Candidatus Pseudothioglobus singularis PS1: one gene and its partner. The protein of the gene in region 2 interacts with the protein of the main gene of each other region in a pairwise test. Links are inferred from orthologs where the notes say so. Each region holds a gene or a part of one and is shown on either strand. Other genes may lie near its edges. The genes, in order: W908_RS02150 and ftsW.

Evidence for each region.
Region 1: the proteins of ftsW (region 2) and W908_RS02150 interact in binary tests that used the Escherichia coli proteins (3 or more experiments, as listed by UniProt). The link is inferred for Candidatus Pseudothioglobus singularis PS1 from one-to-one orthologs.

The regions. Positions count from the first base shown.
Region 1 is NZ_CP006911.1:416,107-425,375, forward strand. What follows is about bases 6,338-9,269. They hold W908_RS02150 (peptidoglycan D,D-transpeptidase FtsI family protein), read right to left. Parts: upstream 8,753-9,269; coding sequence 6,923-8,752; downstream 6,338-6,922. Other genes in these bases: dnaG (DNA primase), read left to right, coding at 6,338-6,906; W908_RS02155 (hypothetical protein), read right to left, coding at 8,749-8,934; rsmH (16S rRNA (cytosine(1402)-N(4))-methyltransferase RsmH), read right to left, coding at 9,024-9,269. Also shown: W908_RS02110 (ammonium transporter AmtB), read left to right, coding at 1-1,109; W908_RS02115 (ANTAR domain-containing response regulator), read left to right, coding at 1,255-1,857; W908_RS02120 (phosphoribosyl-ATP diphosphatase), read right to left, coding at 1,868-2,185; hisI (phosphoribosyl-AMP cyclohydrolase), read right to left, coding at 2,178-2,558; prfB (peptide chain release factor 2), read right to left, coding at 2,623-3,717; rpsO (30S ribosomal protein S15), read right to left, coding at 3,790-4,050; W908_RS02140 (LpxL/LpxP family acyltransferase), read right to left, coding at 4,133-5,038; more of dnaG, read left to right, coding at 5,080-6,337. UniProt on the Escherichia coli protein: Essential cell division protein that catalyzes cross-linking of the peptidoglycan cell wall at the division septum. Required for localization of FtsN.
Region 2 is NZ_CP006911.1:780,606-789,781, reverse strand. What follows is about bases 6,055-8,893. They hold ftsW (putative lipid II flippase FtsW), read left to right. Parts: upstream 6,055-6,829; coding sequence 6,830-7,957; downstream 7,958-8,893. Other genes in these bases: murG (undecaprenyldiphospho-muramoylpentapeptide beta-N-acetylglucosaminyltransferase), read left to right, coding at 7,950-8,893; W908_RS04005 (ABC-F family ATPase), read right to left, coding at 6,055-6,687. Outside these bases: W908_RS04040 (ABC transporter permease), read right to left, coding at 1-219; W908_RS04035 (ABC transporter ATP-binding protein), read right to left, coding at 219-1,022; W908_RS04030 (taurine ABC transporter substrate-binding protein), read right to left, coding at 1,137-2,132; transcription antitermination factor NusB, read right to left, coding at 2,431-2,844; ribH (6,7-dimethyl-8-ribityllumazine synthase), read right to left, coding at 2,841-3,299; ribB (3,4-dihydroxy-2-butanone-4-phosphate synthase), read right to left, coding at 3,299-4,375; W908_RS04010 (riboflavin synthase), read right to left, coding at 4,389-4,982; more of W908_RS04005, read right to left, coding at 5,101-6,054; more of murG, read left to right, coding at 8,894-8,975; biotin synthase BioB, read right to left, coding at 8,926-9,176.

The DNA of each region.
Region 1 (9,269 bases), 360 kb from region 2 along the record:
CTGGCCTTGTGAGGAGTAAAAATACCGCAGAAATATTAACTAAAAATATTGGTCTTTTTGCAATTGCATGTACTATGTATATGGTCTATGGCTATGACTTAATGTATGGCGGTGGTGCTTTTCTTTCTGGAATTAGTGGACAGGGCGAAACATACTCAAATGCATCTGACTTTTACTTTCAAGTAGTCTTTGTAGCGACAGCGATGTCAATTGTTTCTGGTGCTGTAGCAGAAAGAATGAAGCTATTTACATTCTTTGCTTTTGCAATAATTTTTACTACTATCATTTACCCATTGGAAGGCTCATGGACGTGGGGTGGAAATGATGTTTTTGGTCTATATAACTTAGGTGATTTTGGCTTCTATGACTTTGCAGGATCAGGCATTGTGCATATGGCTGGAGCAGCAGCAGCAATTGCTGGGGTAATAGTACTTGGTCCCAGAAAAGGGAAATATGATAAGGATGGGAATTCAAAGCCAATTCTAGGTGCAAATCTCCCTTTGGCGACTTTAGGTACTTTTATCTTATGGCTAGGATGGTTTGGTTTTAATGGGGGATCAGTGTTAGCAATGGCAAGTAAGGAGAGTGCAGATGCAGTGGCAATGGTTTTTGTTAATACCAATGCAGCGGCTGCAGGAGGTGTTATTGCAGCACTTATATTTGCGAAACTATGGTTTGGTAAAGCAGATTTAACGATGACACTTAATGGAGCTCTAGCAGGCCTAGTTGCCATTACTGCTGGACCAGATACGCCAAGTGCTCTAGTTGCAAGTTTAATCGGAGCAGTCGGTGGTGTGATTGTAGTGATTTCAATTGTAATGCTTGATCGTAAACTCAAGATCGATGATCCAGTTGGTGCAATTTCAGTTCATGGTGTTGTTGGTCTTTGGGGTCTTTTAGCAGTACCCTTAACAAATAGTGAAGTTCCATTTTCAGGTCAAATTATTGGTGCTACAACAATATTTATTTGGGTTTTTGTGACATCATTCTTACTTTGGCTGACTCTTAAAGCATTGATTGGTATTCGCGTATCCAAGGAAGAAGAGGAAGATGGAGTGGATATCTCAGAATGTGGACTCGAGGCATATCCAGAGTTTGTCGTTAAGTAACTAATTTAATATATAAACTCAAACTTAAAATCCTCCACTAAAGAATATATATTCTTTAGTGGAGGGCCTAATAATAAAACTTTAATCCATTTATAACCTTTGTGCTAATGAGGTATATTATTGATGGTTATAAAAACTTAGAATTATGAAAAAAAATACAATGAATCAGACTGCCCTTAAAATTATTTTAGTCGATGAAAATATGGGCCGATCAGCAATCCTTAGACGTGCTCTTCAGGATAAAGGTCATGAGGTAATTAGTCGTTTAGAGGAAAGTGAAAACCTTGTCAATAGTAATGAAATTACTCATGCTGACGTTGTCATTGTTAATGCAGACATACCAGATGAGGCTGTTTTTGCTAACCTTAGGGATGTCAACAAAACTAAGCCAAAGCCGATTGTAATGTTTACAGAGAGCTCTGAGGAACATATGGCTGGAACAGCAATTAAATCGGGCGTTAATGCTTATATTGTTGACGGCCTTGAAGAGAAAAGAGTGCAGCCAATTATTGATGTAGCCATCGCTCGTTTTAGAGAATTCCAAGCTTTAAAAGATGAGTTAGATGCAACTAGAAGTCAGCTTGCTGAACGAAAGTCAATAGAAAAGGCCAAGGGTTTATTAATGAAGCACAAAAAAATAACTGAGGATGAAGCTTATCAATCTCTCAGAAAGATGGCAATGGATAAAAATAAAAGAATTTCAGAGGTTGCCGATGGCGTTATCAGTGCTATTGAGCTTTTAGGTTAGTAGGCTATAGCTACTTTTTTCTTGATGCCTTTTCTTCATGACCTGAAACGCCAAAACGTCTAGCTAATTCTAACTCAATCTCTTCAATACTAATATCCTCATGGCGCAGAAGGACCATGATGTGGAACCATAAATCAGCTACTTCATGGATAACTTCATCTCTACCTTCTTCTTTCACTGCTTGAATAACTTCTTCAGACTCTTCACTGACTTTTTCTAAAATCGAATTCACTCCTTTGCTATACAAAGAAGAGACGTAAGATTTATCTTCAGATGAAGATTTTCGTTCTTCCAGAATTTTTTCTAGGGTATTTAGAATGTTATCCATAGATTTCTTTGGGGTCTTTAATTACCTTAGAGACGCATTTCCATTGATCATTTTCAAGTTTATTGAAAAAACAATTAGCACGTCCAGTATGACAGGCAATGCCACCTTTTTGATTGACTTTGAGCAAGACAACATCTTGGTCACAATCAGTAAATATTTCGACTATATCTTGGTAGTTTCCAGATTTTTCACCCTTGAACCATAGTTTTTTGCGCGACCTTGAAAAATAGACTGCTTTATTTGTTTTTAAAGTTAAAGCAAATGCTTCCTCATTCATCCAGGCCATCATCAAAATTTGATTTGTTGAATAATCTTGAGTGATAACCGGAACAAGGCCTTTCTCATTAAACTGTATAGTATCTATAGCTTTCATGTTGAAGTATTAATATTTAGTAATAATTGTACCAATGCATCCTAAAACAATTAAGATTTATTTATTAGAGGCCAGCCTTAAGGCTGGCAACAATAAATTGATCTAAATTTCCATCAAGAACATCTTGGGTATTGCTACTTTCAACACCTGTTCTTAAATCTTTAATTCTTGACTGATCAAGCACGTATGAACGAATCTGATGTCCCCAACCAATATCTGACTTTAAATCCTCAACATCTTGCTTATCAGCATTACGCTTTTGCATTTCTAGTTCATAAAGCTTTGATTTTAACTGTTTCATTGCTTGATCTTTATTAGCATGCTGTGAACGTCCATCCTGGCACTGAACCACTGTTGAGGTTGGTAAATGAGTAATCCTGACCGCTGATTCAGTTTTATTAACATGTTGACCACCAGCTCCTGAAGCTCGATAGGTATCAATTCTAAGTTCAGATGGATCAATCACAATTTCAATATCATCATCAATCTCAGGCGATACAAAAACTGAAGAAAATGAAGTATGTCTTTTTCCATTTGCATTATATGGGGATTTTCTAACGAGTCTATGAATCCCTATCTCACTTCTAAGCCAGCCAAACGCATAGTCACCATCAAAGTGTATGGTGGCTGATTTAATGCCGGCAACTTCACCAGCTGAAACCTCCATAAGCTTCACTTTAAAATTGTGCTTGTCACCCCATCTCAAATACATCCTTAAAATCATTTCAGCCCAGTCTTGAGCTTCAGTTCCACCAGATCCAGACTGTATATCTAAGTAGGCAGAGTTTCGATCCATCTCACCACTGAACATTCTCTCAAATTCATAAGTGGCAATAGAGTTCTCTGTTTCACTTAAATCGGAAATGATTCCATTAACTGTGTCACTATCATTTTCAGTCTCTGCCATTTCTAAGAGTTCTTTAGCATCATTTAAGATGTTTGATGAGTTTGAAAATGTTTCACACAGATTATCAAGTTGAACTTTTTCTTTACCCAGGGCCTGAGCTTTATCAGGATTAGACCAAATATCTGGATTTTCTAGTTCTAATTTAACTTCCTCAAGTCGATCTTGTTTTTCATCAAGCTTAAGATGCTTTGATAATATATCCAGTCGATCAATAAGTTCTGAAATTTTTTGATAATAAGCTGATAGTTCCATGACTCTATTTTAATGCGTCAAGTAATAAAAAAGCCCCAAAATAGGGGCTTTTATTTGTCTGGTGAAAATTTCTTATTTTCTTAAGCCTAACCTTGAGATTAAATTTGCATAAGTAGTAAGATCATTATTTTTAACATACGCAAGTAATTTTTTGCGCTGTGAAACAAGACGTAAAAGCCCTCTTCTTGAATGATGGTCTTTTTTGTGAGTTTTAAAGTGCTCAGTTAAGTGGCTAATTCTAGCAGTTAGGAGAGCAACTTGAACATCTACAGAACCAGTATCTGAAGGGTCTTTTTGGTATTCTTTAATAATAGCTTGTGTATCAATTGACATAATTTATAGTTCATGTAACAAAAATTTAAGTTGAGAATTATACGCTATTTTTTTTAAATGTTGTATTTCTAATCAAATATTATTAATTAAATTTGTAAAAGTTTTTTTCATCATTTGGCCTTGTTTTAAAGCGACGATGAATCCACAAATACTGCTCAGGTGAGTGATTAATTTGTTTCTCTAAAATTTGATTAATAACCGTTGCATCATGAATAGGATCATTTGATGGATAGTTGGAAATTGGTTTTTCAAATGACATTAGATATCCATTACTGGTTCTAATAAAACTATATGGAATGACTCTAGTGTTGTTGTTTTTGGCAAGCCTTGCAGTTGCTGATGCAGTGGCAGTTTGAATGCCAAAAAATGGAGCAAAAACACTATTATTTTTACCCAAATCTTGATCAGGAGCATACCATATCGGAAGGCTATTATTAATCGCTTTAATAATGGATCTAGTGTCAGTACTTTTAATCATAACAGCGCCATTTTTTTTATATCCTTTGACCATAGCACTATCAAATAGTGTGTTATTTTGAGGCCGGTAAATATTTGCAATGGTGTGCTTAATTAATAGCGCACGGCTGCCTAACATGAGCGGCATAAAATGTGAGCAAAGAAGAATAATCCCTCCTTCTTCTTTCAGGGCATCTTTAAAAAAATGTTCATTCTTTATGTTTAACAATTTTTTAATTTTATTATCAGTTCCATAATAAGCATTCGCAGTCTCAAAAAAACTGACTCCAATTGCCTCAAAGTGTCTCTTGACTAGTCTCTCAACTTGAGGTTGTTTTTTTTCAGGAAAACAATGTGAAATGTTTGAGTAAGCTGTTGATCTCAACTTATTCATAAATGGATACATCATTCTTCCAATGGCTTTTCCAGCAACCACTTGAGCTTTGAATGGAATAAAGACGCCAATACGCATAAAGAGTATTAGAATCCAAGTAAGTAAAAATTTAGGGTGAATAAATTCGACGTTTAACATTAAAATAAAATTAAATGAAACTAAAAAATAAGCTGTAAATTATGCCATTTGTTGACAGAGATTTTATCAATGATTTACCCAATAGAGTAGATATTGTTGGTTTAATCAATAAGCGTGTTGCTTTAAAAAAGGCTGGTAAAGATTATAAGGCATGCTGTCCTTTTCATGAAGAAAAAACACCTTCCTTCACTGTAGTCCCAACTAAGCAGATATACCATTGTTTTGGTTGTGGTGAAAGCGGCGGCATCATTGATTTTATTATGAAATATGATCATTTGGCTTTTGTGGAGGCAATAGAGACTGTGGCAGGCGAGTCTGGAATTTCAGTTGTCTATGATCAAACTGCTAAGCCTGTGGATATGCGCTTTAAGAGATATAACAAATTAATGGAAGAGTTGAGCAGCTTTTATCAGGAACAACTCAAAACTTCAGCTGCAAAAAAGAAAGTAGTGGATTATGCTAAAAATCGTGGAGTAAGTGGATCGATTGCGAAACGATTTGAACTAGGCTTTGCGCCGCCAGGCTGGACTAATCTTTTTGATGCATATAAAGATAGTGAAGAATCCACACAAGACCTATTGAAAATGGGAATGATTGTCCCCAAAAAAGATAAAAAAGACGACTATTATGATCGTTTTCGAGATCGACTTATGTTTCCTATTCACAATACAAAGGGATCAGTTATTGGCTTTGGAGGCAGAGTCTTATCGAGCAAAGATAACCCCAAGTATTTGAATTCACCCGAAACCCCTTTGTTCTCTAAATCAAAAGAATTATATGGCCTTTACCATTGTAGAAAATATTCCAGGAAAATAGATGCAATCATAGTTGTTGAAGGCTATATGGATGTTATCGCACTTCATCAACAAGGAATCACTAATGTTGTTGCTACATTAGGAACGGCCACTACTTCGTCACATTTACAGGTTTTATCCCGTACAGCTGAGACCATTGTTTTTTGCTTTGATGGCGATAAGGCAGGAAGAGATGCAGCTTGGAAAGCATTACAAACGTCATTACCTGCTATCACTGCAGGCTTAGTTATTAAATTTTTACTATTACCTGAAGGGGAAGATCCTGACACATTGATTAATAGTGAATCAGCTAAAGCATTCAATAAAAGGGTAGATGAAGCGCAAACACTTTCTAACTTTCTATTTGAACATATAAAGGCTGAAGTGCCTTTTAATACGATTGAAGGCAAGACATTATTTTTAGAAAAATCAGCAGCATTAGTGAATCTAGTAAGCTATCCAATCTATCAACAACAATTAATAGAGGGAATTGCTCAAACCATTGGACAAAATATAACTCAAGTAGAAAAAGCAATTGAGCAAAACATTGCAAATAATACCCAGCACTATTATGCCAATGCGCTTGAGCAAGCAGAGATAGTCAATCAATCGTTTCAAACAAAGCCCAAAAGAACCTCACCTTCAAGTATAAAAAGTCTTATGTCTAGAATGATATCCTGCGTCATTAATTATCCATCACTTGTTAATGATCCAGAGACATCGAGTGTGATCGAAGAGAGGGCTAGGAAGTTACCAAAATCTGATGTTTTGGTTGAACTAATAAGGCATGCTCAAGTTGAGTCTGACCTTTCAAAGGAGGCATTATTATTACCTTATAAATCTAAAGAAAGAGTTTATAACCGACTTAAGGAACTAAGCGTAATGGAGCCCTTTTTGAGTGAGTATGAAGCTAAAGAGGAGTTTGGGTATACCCTCACTGCAGCTGAAAAATTCTATGAAAGAAAATCTACAAAGGCCTCAATTCTCTCCGCTAAAACTCATGATGAAGAAAAAGCTGTGATGCAAGATATTATGAAAAGCAAGGTGAGCGCAACCCGCCAAAAAAAATCTTAACCCTCGAGTAAAGAAATTACTTCAGGATCATTAATGAGTATTCTTTCCATGGCTTTTTAAAAGCCATGGAAGCAGAATTGGATCCTTCACATCGGTTTCTCATGGTTGGATCCCATGATACAAAGCATTTTTTTGGATAATCAAGCCTGACAGCCATAATGTATTTAGGTTTATCCGCAGGAGAGTAACCAACAAAATAAGTTCTCTTGGCGCCGTCTTTATTGTATTGACCATCTATAACCATTTCAGCAGTTCCAGTTTTGCCAGCTACTGAATATCCATCAATAACTGCACGGTAACCAGAGCCATTATCTGAAGCTACAGAATCTAAAATCTGAGAGATTCTTTGTGTTGACTCTGGAGTAAATACTTGTGTAATACTTTCATTTTTATTATCATCTTTTAGAAGCTTAAGTGAAGGGAGAGCCCCATCATTTGCAAAGACTAGATAGGCTCTTGCAAGCTGAGCAAGATTGGTATTCATAGGTCCATGGCCAAAAGAGAGAGATCTTTTATCAGCCAAGCCCCAATTACTAAAATGTCTCAAGACTCCTGAGTTTTCTGTCCCAGGCATCACCCCCAGGGATCTTCCAAAACCCAGTTTTTCCCATGTGTCATAGAACTCTTCATTTTCAATATTTTCAGCTACCATTACCGTACCTAAATTATGTGATTTTTCGAGTATTTGTTGAATTGTCATTTCAAAATACTTTTTATCAGGAGGTATATTTCCAACACGATTTTTAACATCTATTAACTCATCATCAGTGGCAGTTATGACTCCTTTGTCTAAGGCAAGAAGCATCGTGAAAGGTTTCATTGTCGATCCTGGCTCGGTTTTATCAGAAAAAACACGATTTCTATAATCATCTGCACTATAACTTTGATGATTATTTGGATTTGTTGATGGGTAATTGGCTAGCGCTAATATTTCACCATTTGGAGACAGAACGATTGCTGCAGCCGAATCTGCCTCATGGAATTCTGCCTGTTCTTTTATTGCATTGAAAACATGAAACTGAATGTCTGAATCAATCGTCAGCTTTAAGTCTTCTCCTTGCTTAAATTTTTTAATTATTTCAGCATCATAATAGATATTTGAATTATCTTTATTGTCTGCTAGCCTTTTTACTCCATTGATTCCAGCTAAATATTGATCATATTCAGACTCAATTCCAAATACCCCAATATTTTCTGAATTAGTTTTTCCAATCAAAGGCGCGATAGAGTCTTTTTTTGGATAATAACGAAAGCCGCCTGATTCAATAGCTACGCCAGCTATTCGTTGTCTAGCACATTTGTTTACCTCAATCATTTCTTTGGCAGATGGCTTCATCCCAATAATCTTTTTAGCCTTATCGATAAGAGTGATGGTAGGATTTTTAGATGTCTTAAAACACACCTTAGACCTTTTCTTTTGAAGTTCAGCAATATTTTTTAAAATAGGATCATTTACCTTGAGTTTTTCTTTAACAATAAAGTATTTTCTTTTATTTATTTTTTTTTCAATAATTTGCTCCCTGAAATCCATTCTGGGCATCTCTAATGCATCTGCCAAGAGATCAATATATTCTTCTTGAATAATCATAGGATCTAGATTAATTTTTTTATGTATCAGATTGATTGCAAGCAGATTATTATTTCTATCTAAGATGTTTCCTCTAATTGATTTTTCTACAAGTGAAAACTCTGAATTTTTAGAGGCTTTGGCTTTAAGAGGAATATCGTTTGCTTTAATATCGGTTACACTAAAGGCGCGATAGATAAAAATGATGACAATTGCAATAAAGCAAATTTTGACAAGTGACTGCCTATTTCTATAACCTTGAACGCGAGCTATTTTCATATGGTCACCTCTTCCATTTCAGACTCAAGAGGAGCAATCATTAATAATTCATCTTGTGATTTTTGATAGACAGTTACTCCACTTTGAATTTCAGAATATTCCATCATTAACTGCCTATTCAAGGCATTAATTTTTTCATTCTCATTTTTGAGTGTTTTCTCTGTTTTATGCAGTAAATACATTTCATGATGCCAATGGATGCTTAATATTGATAAAAGTATTATTGAAATTACTAAACTAAAATTAATTACAATCCTTTTTTGAAAAATCGCTAACACTTCTCAGCTATCCTTAAAATTGCACTTCTTGATCTTCTGTTTATTTTTATCTCTTCATTTGAAGGCTTCACTTTCCCTAGATCCTTAAGGAGGCAAGGTTGAGTATCATTCATCATGATAGGTAAGCCTTTTGGAATCTGCTTAGGCCGAGAGTGTTTTTGGATAAATTGTTTAACAATTCTATCCTCAATTGAGTGAAACGAGATAACAGCAAGCCTTCCTCCTTTATCTAAAGCATC
Region 2 (9,176 bases):
TGGAATATATTTAGAGCCAGTAAACGCAGCCCAAATTGCAAAAATTGCAATAACTGAAATAATAGATGCAGCTCTATTGGGTGATACTGCACTTTCGTCACCAAATGTAACAGTCTTTAAACTTGTAAAATCATCTTTTACAGCTCTCATTGAACTGACTATCTTTACTAAGTAAAAAGCAGCTATGAAAATTAAAATATAAATAATTAAAATAGTCATTAGTTTTCGTCCGCCCTGCCCATAATTTCTTCTTCCATCTCCCAAATAATAGAGAGGATCTCATCTCGAGTTTCAGAATAGCCTTCAGATTTTTTAACCTCTCTCAAGTCCATATTGACTCCCATTTCAGCAAACGGCAACTTGTATTCTTTATGTATTCTTCCTGGTCTTGGAGCAAGAACCAAAAGTCTTTCGCCCAAAAGGACAGCCTCTTCAACTGAGTGAGTAATTAATAAAATTGTTTTTCCTGTTTCCTTCCAAAGTTTTAAAACCAAACCCTGCATTTTTTCTCTTGTTAGTGCGTCAAGAGCGCCTAAGGGTTCATCCATTAAAATGACATCAGGATCATTTGCGAGACATCTCGCCAAAGCGACTCTTTGTTGCATACCGCCCGATAACTCATAAACAGCTTTATCTTCAAAATCAGCTAATCCAACAATTTCTAAAAGGCGCTTAACCTTTTCATCTTGTTCTGCTTTTGGAGTTCCTTTCATACGAGGACCAAAAGCAACATTAGCACGAACATCCATCCACTCAAACAAAGCGCCCTGTTGAAAAACCATTCCACGCTCGGCTCCTGGACCTTGAACAGTTTGCCCATTAAGAACGACTTTTCCTTCCGTCGGCGCAAGAAAACCAGCAACGATATTTAATAATGTTGTTTTTCCACAACCTGAGGGACCAAGAACAGTAATAATTTGTCCTGCTTCAATGTCCAAAGATACGTCTTTGAGTGCTTGCACTGAAGAACCATTCTTCAAATCAAACCGCATCGATATATTTTCAATTGATAAACCTTTCAAAGTTAGCTCCGAATTCTTTAAATCATTAAAAAGGTGGCACACTAAAAGTGCGCCACCTTTTGTATAACTAATACATCATTAATAGACTTTAATTAAGCCTAATAACAAAGTACTTTATTGTTCTGCCAATCCTTCTAAACCATCAGTATTAATAGCATTAGCATATGAACCACGAGCACTTGGGATGTTTCCGCTACTAACGAATACATCTGCTACACCTTTAAGGAAAGCCGCACCTGAACCACCAAGCCAGTTATCACCAAGTTGGTTAGCAACTGAAGGGAATACAAAAGTAGCCATTGTTTCTGCTGTAGCATCTTCGTCCATACCAGCATCCTTAGCAATATGAGGTAGCATCAATGAAGTAAAACCTCCTGAGTTCCACATCGCGTTAGACGCTGCAGTAACACCTAAGAATGTTTGAAGAACTTCTGCATTTTCATCAGCAAATCCTGCTGGTACAGATGTAACGTCCCAAACTAAAATACCTAGTGCAGTTTTTTCAGCACCAGTTAGAAGTACATTACCATGATCTAGAGCACGACGAAGTGAACCACCCCATCCGCAAAACATATCAATACTTCCTTGAGCTAAAGCAGCCGCACCCTCTGGTGGAGCCATATCAACTACTTGCATCGAATCGACTGAAACACCAAAATGCTCCATTTGCTTTAAGAAACCATAGTGAGCAGCTGTTCCAATTGGAACTGACACTTTTTTACCAGCCAATTCTGAAGCATTGCTTGCATCAATTTCTAAACCTGAAGCTACAACACAGTTGTCGTTGTCTGCATAACTTACTGCCACATCAACGATTTGAATGTCTTGGCCAGTTGAAGCTGCCACGATAAACGGAGGAACACCTTGACTCACAGAGATATGAATATCACCAGAAGCCATTGCAGCCGACATTGCTGTACCTGTTCCAAAAGCCTTCCAGTTAACTTTCATTCCTAATGCTTCATCATATGCACCAATTTGCTTTGCATACTCAAAAGGCATTGGCCACTCTTCAAAATAAGCAACATTTAACTCATCTAGAGCCATTACATTGACTGTAGCCATAGCACTGACAATTGTTGCTCCAAGTTTTTTATAAATACTTTTCATTATTTCTCCTAAATTAATATTAACATTATTGTACCCTTTCTTTCATAAAAAAAATTTCACCAGGATATTAGTTAAACCTGTTAAAAAAATAGATAAATTTTTTATGGCCGAACTGAAATACTACCATGAAAAAAGATAAAATCAATCAATTTTTCAAGATCAGTTTAATTTATTTCAAGAGGGAATAAAAAAAGAACTATAGAACCAGCTTAAGATTTTTTAGTAGTCCATTTGAAAAAATTCATTTTTTCGCTTTGTATAAATTTACAAAAAAAATACTCTATTCAAATAAAGCAATTTAAGAAATCTCTAGTGATCTTAGCTCTGGGGCAATTTTATCAAGTGACGAATTAACAAGCTTATATGAACCATCTGCACCATAAAGTTTAGATAATTCGACAGCTTCATTAATAACTACTTTGTAAGGCACCTCTGGCTGGAACTTCAATTCATAAACACCTAAATATAAAATTGCCTTTTCTGTTGGGCCAAGTTCATCAATATCACGATCAAGTGATGGCTTAATAATTTCATCAAGAATAGTTATATTTTTTGGAATATTTAATAATAAATTTGAGAAAAAAGCTTTTGAAATCTTGCCTTCTTTTTGATTTAAGAATTGCAACTCTATGTCATTAATATTATCTCCAGAAACCAACCACTGATATAAAGCTTGGACTACTCTCGCTCTTGAACGCTGCTTAGGAGTCACAGTTTTTCTAGTAAATTGATCATTCTAATAATACTTTCTGCAGCCTCAGCGCCTTTATTTTCAGAAGTTCCAGAGCGCTCTATAGCCTGCTCAACTGTGTCAACAGTGAGCACACCAAAGGCAATTGGTATTTCATTCTCTAGTGAAATTTTGGATATACCTCTTACGCACTCTCCGGCAACGAATTCAAAGTGAGGAGTCCCGCCCCTAATTACTGCACCTAAAGCTACGATGGCATCATATTTACCAGTACTTGAGGCTTTTTTAAGGGCAAGTGGGATTTCAAAAGCACCTGGAACATAAATAAGATCAATATCTGACTCTTTAGTTCCACTCTTAAGTAAAGCCTCTTTGGCCCCACTAATTAAATGCTCAACTATAAAAGAATTAAATCGACCTGCGACTAAAGCCACTTTCTTATTGTTAATAGATAAATCACCCTCAATAGTCTTCATTACTTCTCCTTAATATTTACGTACTCAGTTATTGTGATACCAAAACCCTCTAGACCTGGCCATTTTCTTGGCTTTCCTAGTGACTTCATATTCGTAACACCTAAGTCAGAAAGAATTTGCGCACCGATTCCAAAAGTTTTTCCATCATCATTACTTCTATAGTCCTGGTTATCTATATTTTCAAGGATAGCCTGATTATCTTGTTTACGTAAAAGTAAGAAGACACCATTTTCAACCTCTGAAATCATGTCTAATGCACTATTGATACTAAAACCTCGATTATTTTCTTGTAAAACATCTTTAAAGATATTTTCCATATGGACCCTGACATATGGCTCAGTTGTTTCATTAATTTTTCCCTTTACAAGAGCAATATGAATATCGTTATGGATTGTATCTAAATATGAAAAAAGTTCAAATTGACCATACTTTGTTTTAAAAGGCCTTTGGCTTATTCTTTCAACTGTTTTTTCATTTTCAACTCTGTAATGAATTAAATCAGCAATATGGCCTACCTTAATACCATGCTTTTTCCCAAACTTATACAAATCATCGCTTCTAGCCATTGAGCCATCATCATTTAATATTTCCACAATCACTGATGAAGCTTCAAATCCTGCTAAACGAGCTAAGTCACAGCCCGCCTCAGTGTGGCCAGCGCGAATTAAAACACCACCTTGTTGGGCCATTAAAGGAAAAACATGGCCAGGCTGAACTATATCTATTGGCTTAGCATCTTTAGCAACAGCATCTAAAATTGTTTTAGCTCTATCTGCAGCTGAAATTCCTGTAGTGACACCTGATGCAGCCTCAATAGATACTGTAAAGTTTGTAGAATGAAGATCACTATTTTGAGACACCATTAAAGGCAAGTTTAGTTGTTGACAACGCTGCTGAGTCAAAGTAAGACAAATTAAACCTCGTCCATGCGTCGCCATGAAGTTAATATCTTCTTTTGTAACTTTTTCAGATGCAATTAATAAATCACCCTCATTTTCACGATTCTCATCGTCCATAAGAATTATCATTCTTCCTTGCTTATAATCTTCTATAAGTTCCTTTATTGAAGCATTCATAATTGTCTAATCTTTATCTGTAATTTTTAAGTTTTTCAACATATCTAGCAATTAGATCAATCTCTAAATTTACATTTGACTCAGTAGAAAGATCTCTTAGCGTAGTTACTGAAAAAGTATGGGGAACTATATTAACATCAAAAATATTATCCTTTACGCTATTGACAGTAAGGCTTACTCCATTGATACATATTGAGCCTTTTTTAGCAATATATTTAATAATATCACCCTCAACCAAAATCTTGAAGCGAAAACTATCTCCATCTTTATTAATGGATTGAATTAAACCAACTCCATCAATATGACCACTTACCAAGTGTCCATCAATCCCTTGATTCAGTCTAAGAGATTTTTCAAGATTAACATCATCACCTTGCGATAAATCTGAAAAAGTTGTGCAATTTATCGTTTCGTTTGAAACATCTGCAGAAAACCATTCACCTGAAATTTCGGTGACTGTTAAACATACCCCATTAACAGCAATACTATCTCCAATCTTAGAATCACTTATATCAAGGGTATTTGAATTAATTTTCAAATTAGCGCCATTATCAGAAGAATGAAACTCTTGAATACTTCCTATAGCTTGAATAATCCCTGTAAACATTTGACAAATATTTTTATAAGTTTAAGTATATTTATATTTAATATATTTCTAACAACTATTTAACCATCAATTAATAGATACAGTAATTAATAGATTTCTATGCACGCATTAATTTAATTCACACCTGAGTCAACAAGTAATCTTCATAATTTCCTGAATAGTAGTGAGCTCCATCATCTTTAAGCTCGATTACTTTAGTTGATAAAGAAGAAACAAACTCCCTGTCATGACTGACAAATACTAGAGTCCCTTTGTAATTGTCCAATGCCAAATTTAGGGCCTCAATAGATTCCATATCCAAGTGGTTTGTTGGCTCATCCATTAACAATATATTTGGCTTTTGCAACATAAGTCTTCCAAAAATCATTCTTCCTTTTTCACCGCCTGACAAAGATTTGACAGATTTTTTTACATCTTCCTTTCCAAAAAGCATTTTTCCAAGGACAGATCGCATAACTTGAATATCATCTTTTTCGTTTTTAAATTGTGTCATCCAATCTAAAACATTCATATCCTTCTCAAATTCTTCATTATGGTCTTGAGCATAATATCCAATATTTGAATTTTCACTCCATTTTGTAATTCCACCATCGGGCTCAATTTCACCAAATATGGTTTTAAGTAAAGTACTCTTTCCAATACCATTTTGTCCAATAATTGCAACCCGTTCACCAGTTTCAATCATAATATTAATATCTTTTAAAACTTGCTCATCATCAAAGCTTTTATTCAAACCTTGAACTTCTAGTACATTTCTAAATAATTCTTTGTTTTGATTAAAAATAATATATGGACTAACTCTTGAAGAAGGCTTAATATCATCTAATTCAATCTTATTTAGCTGTTTAAGACGGGATGTCGCCTGCTTCGATTTAGAAGCATTCGCAGAAAATCGCGACACAAAATGTTTTAAATCTTTAATTTTTTCTTCCTTTTTAGCATTATCGGAGCGCATCCTTTCTTGAATTGCAGTTGCGGCAACCATAAAATCATCATAACTTCCTGGGAATACATTTAGGGCACCATAATCTAGGTCAGCCATATGAGTACAAACACCATTTAAAAAATGACGATCATGCGAAATAATAACCATAGTTGATTTTCTTGCACTTAAAACTCCTTCAAGCCATCTGATAGAGTTTATGTCAAGGTTATTGGTAGGCTCGTCTAATAAAAGAATTTCTGGATCTGAAAACAGAGCTTGCGCTAAAAGAACTCGAAGCTTCCAGCCAGGAGCAATTTCACTCATTAACCCATAGTGCTGATCTAAAGGTATATCAAGACCTAGAAGTAACTCACTAGCTGATGATTCTGCTGAATAACCATCCATTTCAGCAAATTCCATTTCTAATTCAGCTACCTTTATTCCATCTTCCTCACTCATTTCAGGTAGACCATATATCCTGTCTCTTTCCTCTTTTATCTTCCATAGCTCTTTGTGACCCATGATTACAGTATCTACAACACGATACTTCTCAAAAGCAAACTGATCCTGAGATAGAACACCAAGTCTTTGGCCTTCTCCAACTAAAACAGAGCCATGAGTGGGCTTTAATTCTCTAGTCAATATTTTCATTAAGGTTGATTTTCCACAACCATTTGCGCCGATTAAGCCGTATCTATTACCAGCTTGAAATTTGACTGAAATATTCTCAAATAAAGGCTTTTCACCAAACTGCATGGTGATGTTAGCAGTAGAAATCATTGTTTAAATAAAAATTATAAAAAGACAAGATTATCCCATATAGACTCAAAAATAGCTCAACAATTAAACACATCAATATCTAGTAGAACTTTTCAATAAATAAAAGTATAAAATATATTTGCTTATGAGATTAAATCCGAAAATGCGAACAAGACAAATGCCTGACAAGTCATTATTGTTCACAATCTTGGCTTTGTTAATATTTGGTTGGATTATGTCCTTCTCCGCCTCATTGGCATATTTTTCAAGTTATTCTTATTTTTTTAAGCAAACCTTCTTTATTTGTGCTGGTTTATTTGCTGGATTCATTGTTCTAAATACACCCATTTCAGTCCTTCAAAAGTATTCTATTCCTTTATTTATACTATCCTTGTTTCTTCTTGCAGTTGTTTTTTTTCCTCCACCCATAGGTCATACAGTAAACGGTTCAACGAGGTGGATTAACCTAGTATTTTTTAAATTTCAGCCCTCAGAACTGATGAAACTATCCATGATACTTTTTATGGCGGGTTTTCTAATCCGCCAAGAAAAAGACATTAGAAAACCATGGAAGGGCTTTGTAAAAACACTAGTAATTATTGGTCTAGCTGATATTCTATTAATGCTTGAAACAGACTTTGGTGCTACTCTGATAATATCCTTAACTGCAATGTCAATGCTTTACGCTGCAGGGGTTTATCTAAAGCAACTAAGTATTGTCACATCTCTTTTATTTATTTTTGTTGGTATTTTTATTGCATTTAATCCAAATCGAATGGCTCGGTTGACATCCTTTTGGGTTGATGATTTTTGGGGAAGTACAGATCCTAAGGTACACCAAACTCAACAAGCCTTAATTGGGATTGCAAGAGGAGACTGGTTTGGAACTGGGATTGGCGCAGGTATTCAAAAATATGCTCTTCTTCCAGAAAGGCATACTGATATGATTTTTGCAGTTATTGGGGAGGAGTTAGGCTTTGTGGGAATGTTATTTGTTTTACTATCATTCCTTTTTATTCTCTTAAAAGGATTCTCTATTGCTAAAGTTGCTCTTCAAAAAGGGCGTCAATATAGCTCTTATGTTGTCTTTGGAATTTGTACTTGGTTTGCAATGCAAATAACAGTAAACATTGGAATGAATTTAGGTCTTTTGCCTCCTAAAGGCTTTACATTGCCTTTGTTAAGTTATGGAGGCACTTCTATGATTTTTGCAATTATTTCACTGGCGATTATTGTTCGAGTTGATATGGAAAATAGAACAAAGTATTCAAAACAAATAAATTATGTCTAAAAAAATTCTCATTATGGCTGGTGGTACCGGTGGTCATATTTTTCCTGCACTAGCTATTGCAAAAGAACTTAAAGAGAGAGGTGCAGTTGTAGAATGGCTTGGTGGCAAGAATGCTATGGAAAGTAGATTAGTTCCTAGGCACGGCTATAAATTCCATGGAGTCTCCAGTAGTGGCCTTAGAGGTAAAAATTTACTAGTTATTCTGAAAGCTTTTTTTCTTCTAGGCTGTGGGTTTTTTCAAACTGTTATTATTTTTATTAAGTATAGGCCAAACATTGTCATTGGAATGGGAGGATATGCCTCAGGAATTGGTGGTTTAATTTCTAAATTGTTTTTTGTACCTTTATTTATTCATGAACAAAACAGTGTTCCTGGAACAACAAACAGACTTTTGAGCAGACTTGCTTGCAAATGCTTTCAAGCTTTTGAAGATACTTTTCCTGAGAGTGCAGGCGCAATTACGACTGGAAATCCAATACTGTTTAATCCAATCCCTAAAAATAGGCCTAAATCAGTTAAAAACTTACTCGTTCTGGGCGGCTCTTTGGGTGCCAAAAAAATCAATCAAACCATTCCTAAGATTAAAACATGTGTAAACATTTGGCATCAGACTGGAGAAAATCATCTGGAAGAGGTAAGAGTATTGTATAAAAAATCACAGCATTATGGAGCAAAAATTGAGCCATTTATAGAAAATATGGCAGAAGCTTATGCTTGGGCAGACTTAGTAATTTCTAGAGCTGGAGCTATGACAATTTCTGAATTGATTGCTTCCAATTCACTAGCTATACTCATTCCATTTCCTTATGCCATAGACAATCATCAAAAAATTAATGCTGAGATTCTTTCTAAAAATGAAGCCGGTATTCTTTTAGAAGAAGAAAATCTTAATCCCGAAGCAATCGACAGAGAGTTAGAGGCTCTCAGTAAAGACAAGCTTCATGAGATGGCTAAAAAATTAGAATCACTTAAAGTGTCAACTCCTGAGCAACAGATTGCTGATAATCTTCTCCATTAATTCCAAGACGGCTAAAAAGGAGTTTGTCATTTGCGACCGTTGGGTTATCTGTTGTTAATAACTGCTCACCATAGAAGATTGAGTTTGCGCCAGCAAAAAAACATAACGCCTGCATACCCTCTCCCATATCGAGCCTTCCAGCTGAAAGTCTAACAACTGACTTAGGCATTAAAATTCTTGCTACAGCAATTGTTCGAACAA